2 regions of the Stenotrophomonas sp. T8 genome follow, and region 1 is predicted to be linked to the other one. Evidence: riboswitches for the same ligand, from Rfam matches in the RefSeq annotation. Region 1 holds a riboswitch; the other holds the start of a gene.
What was found. A riboswitch is a leader RNA that binds a small molecule or an ion and turns the genes downstream of it on or off. The one in region 1 is predicted to bind cobalamin.
Positions count from the first base shown of each region.

Region 1 (3,362 bases):
CGGGGTTGACCGCCGGCGTCCCGGTGTAGAGCCGAGCCCATGCTCGGCTGCTTTGCTGCCTGAGCCGAGCATGGGCTCGGCTCTACAGAGAAAGCGCCGGGCAATGCCCGGCGCCTTCTTTCATTTCGGCTGGTAACGCACACTCAACTGGTACTCACGGCCCGGCTGGTTGAACCACGCCACCGTCTCATACCTGCGGTCGAACACGTTTGTGGCACGCGCCAGCAGCGACCACGACGGCGTCAGCGCGTACTCGGCGCGCAGATCCAGCGTGCCGTACCCCCCCACCTTCACCGCGTTGGCGGCATCGTCATAGCGCTTGCCCGCACCCTGAACCGTCAGGCCTGCGCGGAAGTCCCCGAAACGCCGGTCGATGTCCAAGCGCGCGGTCTGCTGTGCACGACGCGGCAGCCAGTTGTCGAACTGCGTGCTGCCGCCGGTGCGGTTGCGTGGGTCGGTGTAGCTCAGCTGGGCGTTGATGTCGAAGCCGGCCAGCAGCACGCCACCGGTCAGTTCGGCACCGCGGATGCGCGCCTTCTCCACCTGCTGCATCCTGAAGGTCGCCGCATCGTAGGTGATCAGATCATCGATGCGGGTTTCATAGACGTCCAGGCCCCAGTGCCAGCCCTGTCCCTGCTGCGAAACGCCCAGGTTGGCGCTCTTGGACTTCTCCGGGTTCAACGTCGGCACACCGCTCCACGGGTCATACAGGTCGCTGAAGGTCGGCGCCTTGAACGCGGTGCCGTAACTGGCATTGACACGCAGGCCGTGGCCGAGCTCCATCGCCCAGCCGAGGCTGCCCGTGGCGTGGTTGCCGAACTGCTGGTTGTCGTCGTTGCGCGCGCTGGCCTGCAGCTGGTGGCGGCCGAAGCGCCCCTGGTACTGCACGAACACGCCGGTGTTGCGGCGGCTGTCGACCCGATATCCGGCACTGCTGCCATCCAGGTTGTCTTCGCTCCAGTCCACGCCGGTGCTCAGCAGCTGGCCTTCGGCCAAGGCGAAGTCACCCTGCAGCGAGGCACTGTCGCGGTGGGTCTGAGCGCTGCCACGGGCACCGAAGTCACCGAAGTTGTCCGACTCGTTGTCACTGCGCCCGACATTGGCGGTGAACGCCAGGCGTTCGGACGGGGTGTAGCGCACCTTGCCGGCCAGCACCTGCTGGCGGGTTTCCGAATAGTTGTAGTAGCCGTCGTAATGGTTCTTTCCGTCGGCACGCAATGCACTGCCTTCCACGTTCCATTGGTCGTTGAAGGTGTAGCCACCGCGCAGGCTCTTGGACAGGTTGCGGTAGCCATCGCGGTCATGTTCGTCGGCAAAGCAGCCGGTGAACAGCGTTGCCGAGCCGCGGCAGGCATCGATGCCATCGGAATGCTGGTAGGCGATGTCGGCGCCGAACCAGCCGCGTTCGGTCCCGCCACCGATCCCGCCGCTGGCTTCGCGCAGGCCGTTGCTGCCGCCACCGAGCTGGAAGTGCGGGGCGAAATCACCCTGGTTGCGGCGGGTGAAGATCTGGATCACGCCGCCAATGGCATCGGCGCCGTACAGGCTCGACTGCGGGCCACGCACGATTTCCACGCGCTCGATCTGCGCCAGCGGCAGGTCCTGGTACATCGCCAGGCCGAGGTCGGCACTGTTGATGCGCACGCCGTCGACCAGCACCACGGTGTGGCCCGAGTTGGTGCCGCGCAGGAACAGCGAGCTCTGCTTGCCGAGCCCACCGGCATTGGTCAGGTTGATGCCGGCGCGGCCGCGCAGCAGTTCCTGCAGCGAGGTGGCCTGGCTGGATTCGATCTGCGCGCGGTCGATCACCTGGGCCGGCGCGATGCTGTCCTGCAGGGCGATCGGGGTGCGCGTGGCGGTGACCAGGATCTGGTCGAGCGCGGTGGTGTCATCGGCGGCCTGTGCCAGCGCGGGCAGGGCGGCCAGTACGGCCAGGGACAGCATTCGGGACTGCAGCTTCATGGGGGGACTCCAGGTGCCACGCACGCCCGCGTGGCGAAGGGGAGGAGCCGCGAAGGCAGGCACGCGCCGATGCCGCAGCGCACGCCACGGTCATCCAGCGCCATGCCCACCGCATCGCGACCTGAGGCTTCCGGGCCGGTCTCCGGGCTTGCCGCCGGGTGGCGCGAGGCCACCGTCCAGGCGCCTTCCCATGCCTGCGGCACAGTGGCGGTGTTGCCTGGAACTGACGTGCTTACCGTTGCGGGGGCAGCGCCGGCCTGGCGTGGAATCACGCGTCACCGGCTTCCCGTTTCAACCTGCCGGCCACGGCCGCAGGTCACCTGGAAGTGCGCGCAGTCTACGGCATCGCAGGCCGTCCCGTTGCGTCGCGCCTGCGCGGCTGCCTTTGCTGTGCCTTTAGAATGGTTGCTCGATCCCGTGGTGCCGTTACCGATGTCTGCCCGTTCTCCGTTGTACCTGCGTCGCCCGTCCGGGACGCACGCATGATCCTCGACCTGGTCCGCCATGCCGGCAACGGTCGCGATGAGTTCCTTGATGGCCGCAGCGATCCACCGCAGCTGGCCGGCCTGCCGCAGGAGCTGGTCGAGGCCTATGCCGAGCAACGCTGGGAGCGGGTGATCAGTTCACCGCGGTTGCGCGCCCTGCACACGGCGATGGCGCTGGCCACCCCACGCGGGCTGGACGTCGAAGCGGACGAGGAATGGGAAGAACTGGATTTCGGCGATTGGGACGGGCAGTCGCTGTTCGACCTGCCGGAAGATGCGCTGGCCGCCTTCCATGCCGATCCGCATGCGTTCCCGCCGCCGAACGGCGAGAGCTGGGGTCATTTCGAGCGGCGTATCGCGCGCGCGCTGGATCGCCTGCTCGATGATGATGATCCGGTGCCGACGCTGGTGGTCAGCCATGGTGGCCCGCTGCGCATGGTGTTGTCGCAGGTCTGCGGCCTGCCGATGTCGCTGTGCTGGGCCCTGCGCATCGACCACGGCACGCGCCTGCGGGTGTGGCTGGAGCGGGGCGAGATCGGGCTGGTGGGCGAGCTGCTGGAACTGCAGCAGCCCTGATCTGCTCTTGTAGAGCCGAGCCATGCTCGGCTGCACTTCGATCAGAAAGGCCAGCCGAGCGTGGGCTCGGCTCTACAGGAGGGCGCGGCTCAATCCTCGTCCGCGCGCTCGGCCACGTTGTCCTCGGCGTCATCGTCGGCATCGAAGCGCTGCTCGTGCACCGGGCCCGACGCCGGGCCGGCCGCCTTCAGCGGATGCGCGGCGATGCGCGCCTCATAGTCCTGCACCAGCGCCTCACGCTGCGGCTCGCTCAGCTCCTGCCAGTGGCAGTCCAGCAATGCGCCTTCCAGCGAGTACAGCAGGTTCAGGCTGGGCTTGAAGCCGGCCCGCTTGACCTTG
Region 1 covers NZ_CP195329.1:176,091-179,452, forward strand. Annotated here, with positions in the region: gene gph (phosphoglycolate phosphatase) at 1-29, shown strand, start outside; gene btuB (TonB-dependent vitamin B12 receptor) at 121-1,962, opposite strand; cobalamin riboswitch at 2,079-2,301, opposite strand; gene ACSDHM_RS00860 (histidine phosphatase family protein) at 2,445-3,023, shown strand; gene ACSDHM_RS00865 (TfoX/Sxy family protein) at 3,113-3,362, opposite strand, start outside.

Region 2 (3,362 bases), 280 kb from region 1:
TTGGACATGGGCCCGCAATTGTTCGAAGACCACCTGCACATCCTGGAGTATTTCCTCGGCCGCGGCTGACCTGCCCGGTTCTCCCCACCGGCGGATAGACCGCTGGTGTCACTCGACGCGAAGGAGCTTCCGTCATGCACTACCTCGATAACCTTCTCCTCAACACCGACAGCTACAAGGCCAGCCATTGGCTGCAGTACCCGCCGGGTACCGATGCCACGTTCTTCTACGTGGAATCACGTGGCGGCCTGCACGATCGCACGGTGTTCTTCGGCCTGCAGGCGATCCTCAAGGACGCCCTGGCACGACCGGTCACCCACGCTGACATCGACGACGCTGCTGCGGTATTCGCCGCCCATGGCGAGCCGTTCAACGAAGCCGGCTGGCGCGATATCGTCGATCGGCTCGGCGGCCACCTGCCGGTGCGCATCCGTGCCGTGCCCGAGGGCAGCGTGGTACCCACCCACCAGGCACTGATGACCGTCGAGTCGACCGACCCGGCTGCATTCTGGGTGCCGTCGTACCTGGAAACGCTGCTGCTGCGCGTGTGGTACCCGGTCACCGTGGCCACCATCAGCTGGCATGCACGGCAGACCATTGCTGCGTTCCTGCAGCAGACCAGCGACGATCCGCAGGGGCAGCTGCCGTTCAAGCTGCACGACTTCGGCGCCCGCGGTGTATCGAGCCTGGAATCGGCCGCGCTGGGCGGTGCCGCACACCTGGTCAACTTCCTCGGCACCGACACTGTATCGGCCCTGTGCCTGGCCCGCGCGCACTATCACGCGCCAATGGCCGGTTATTCGATTCCTGCCGCCGAGCACAGCACCATCACCAGCTGGGGCCGCGAGCGCGAAGTGGACGCCTACCGCAACATGCTGCGCCAGTTCGGCAAGCCGGGCGCGATCGTGGCAGTGGTGTCGGACAGCTATGACATCTACCGCGCGATCAGTGAGCACTGGGGCACGACGCTGCGTGATGAAGTGATCGCTTCGGGCGCCACCCTGGTCATCCGCCCCGACTCGGGTGACCCGGTGGACGTGGTGGCCGAAAGCCTGCGCCGGCTGGATGAAGCGTTCGGCCACACCCTCAACGGCAAGGGCTACCGCGTACTCAACCACGTGCGGGTGATCCAGGGCGATGGCATCAACCCGGATACGATCCGCGCCATCCTGCAGCGCATCACCGGCGACGGCTATTCGGCCGACAACGTGGCCTTCGGCATGGGCGGCGCGCTGTTGCAGCGGCTGGACCGCGACACCCAGAAGTTCGCGCTGAAGTGCTCGGCAGCACGGGTCGAGGGTGCGTGGATCGACGTCTACAAGGATCCGGTCACCGATGCCGGCAAGACCAGCAAGCGTGGCCGCATGCGCCTGCTGCGGCGCCTGGATGACGGCAGCCTGCACACGGTGGCGTTGCCTCCCAGCGGTGACGAGGCGCTGCCGACCGGCTTCGAGGATGCAATGGTGACCGTGTGGGAGAACGGGCGCCTGCTGCACGACCAGCGGCTGGACGACATCCGGGCCCGGGCCGCAGCGGGGCGCTGAAGGCATTTGCGGGGGGCAGGGCCCGTTGCGGGGCAACGGGGATCCGACCCCGGGCCTTGACCCCTGCAGCCAACAGGTCCACCTTGCACACGCCGAAGGTATCCCTGCCGTGGCTGGATGGCGGCAGGGAGTTAAACGGGAATCCGGTGAAGGCGCTTCGTGCGCCCATTCCGGAGCTGCCCCGCAGCGGTGAATGGAAACGAATCCTGCCAACAGCACTGGGCTCGCGCCTGGGAAGCGGCAGGGAGTAGGTGGGCTGCGGCCCGTGTCCATCAGCCCGAATACCGGCCACGGCCGGGGGACACGACCGTCCCCTGATTCGACCTGGACTCTCCGCGGGGAGGGTGCCGGGGCCATCACCAGCCTGCATGTGCAGGCGGCGTGGCCGCGCGCGTCCTGTTCACGGTAACCGGCCAGACCGCTCCCACGCCCTGACGCACGCCACGATGACCGAGTTCCAACGCCCCACCCTGACCCTGCCCGCCGATGGCAAACGCCTGCTGCTGCATTCGTGCTGCGCGCCGTGCTCGGGCGAAGTGATGGAGGCGATCACCGCTTCCGGGATCGACTACGCGATCTTCTTCTACAACCCCAACATCCACCCGGTGAAGGAGTACGAGCTGCGCAAGCAGGAGAACATCCGCTTCGCCGAGCAGCACGGCATTCCATTCATCGACTGCGACTACGACACCGACAACTGGTTCAGCCGTGCGCGTGGCATGGAGAACGAGCCCGAGCGCGGCATCCGCTGCACGATGTGCTTCGACATGCGTTTCGAACGCACCGCGCTGTACGCGCACGAGCACGGCTACGACACCATCAGTTCGTCGCTGGGCATCTCGCGCTGGAAGAACATGGCGCAGATCAACGACTGCGGCATCCGTGCGGCGTCGCGCTATGAAGGCCTGCAGTACTGGGACTACAACTGGCGCAAGGGCGGCGGTGCCAGCCGCATGATCGAGATCAGCAAGCGCGAGCAGTTCTACCAGCAGGAGTACTGCGGCTGCGTGTACTCGCTGCGCGATGCCAACCGCCACCGCCGCGAGAACGGGCGCGAACGGATCAAGATCGGCCTGCTGTACTACGGGCAGGACGCTGAGACGCCGCAGAGCGATTGACGTGCAGGCATGGGGCGGCCACGCTGGTCGCCCCTTCTGTTGTACCGGAACTGCCATGACCGCCCTGCCCGCCGATGTCGCCCTGCTGGTGATCGACCTGCAGCCGGACTTCATGCCCGGCGGTGCGCTGGCCTGCGACCAGGGCGATGCGCTGGTAACACCGATTGGCGATCTGTTGGCACAGCGTCGCTACCGCACCGTGGTGGCGACTCAGGACTGGCACCCGGCCGACCACGCCTCGTTCGCCAGCCAGCACCCCGGCAAGCGACCGTTCGAAACCATCCTGCTGCACGCGCAGCCGCAGACCCTGTGGCCGGACCACTGCGTGCAGGGCAGCGCGGGTGCCGACCTGCACCCGGGCGTGGACTGGACCGTGGCCGACCTGATCCTGCGCAAGGGCACCCGCCCACAGGTGGACTCGTACAGCGCCTTCCGCGAGAACCACGGCCCCGATGGCGAGCGCCCGGCCACCGGCCTGGCCGGCTGGCTGCATGAGCGCCGCATCCGCGAGGTGCACGTGTGCGGTCTGGCCCGCGACTACTGCGTGCTGTGGAGCGCGCAGGACGCGGTGAAATCCGGCTTCCGGGTGAAGTTCCTGTGGGACCTGACCCGGCCGGTGACCGAGGCCAACGACGCGATGGTGCGCGAAGCGCTGGGCAAGGCAGGGATCGCGATCGCCTGAGGCGTGACCGCCGGGCAT
Region 2 covers NZ_CP195329.1:4,337,011-4,340,372, reverse strand. Annotated here, with positions in the region: gene ACSDHM_RS20005 (bifunctional nicotinamide-nucleotide adenylyltransferase/Nudix hydroxylase) at 1-69, shown strand, start outside; gene ACSDHM_RS20000 (nicotinate phosphoribosyltransferase) at 135-1,544, shown strand; cobalamin riboswitch at 1,638-1,851, shown strand; gene ACSDHM_RS19995 (epoxyqueuosine reductase QueH) at 1,991-2,662, shown strand; gene pncA (bifunctional nicotinamidase/pyrazinamidase) at 2,718-3,344, shown strand.
Region 2: another riboswitch for cobalamin. It lies ahead of ACSDHM_RS19995 (epoxyqueuosine reductase QueH); the one in region 1 lies ahead of btuB (TonB-dependent vitamin B12 receptor).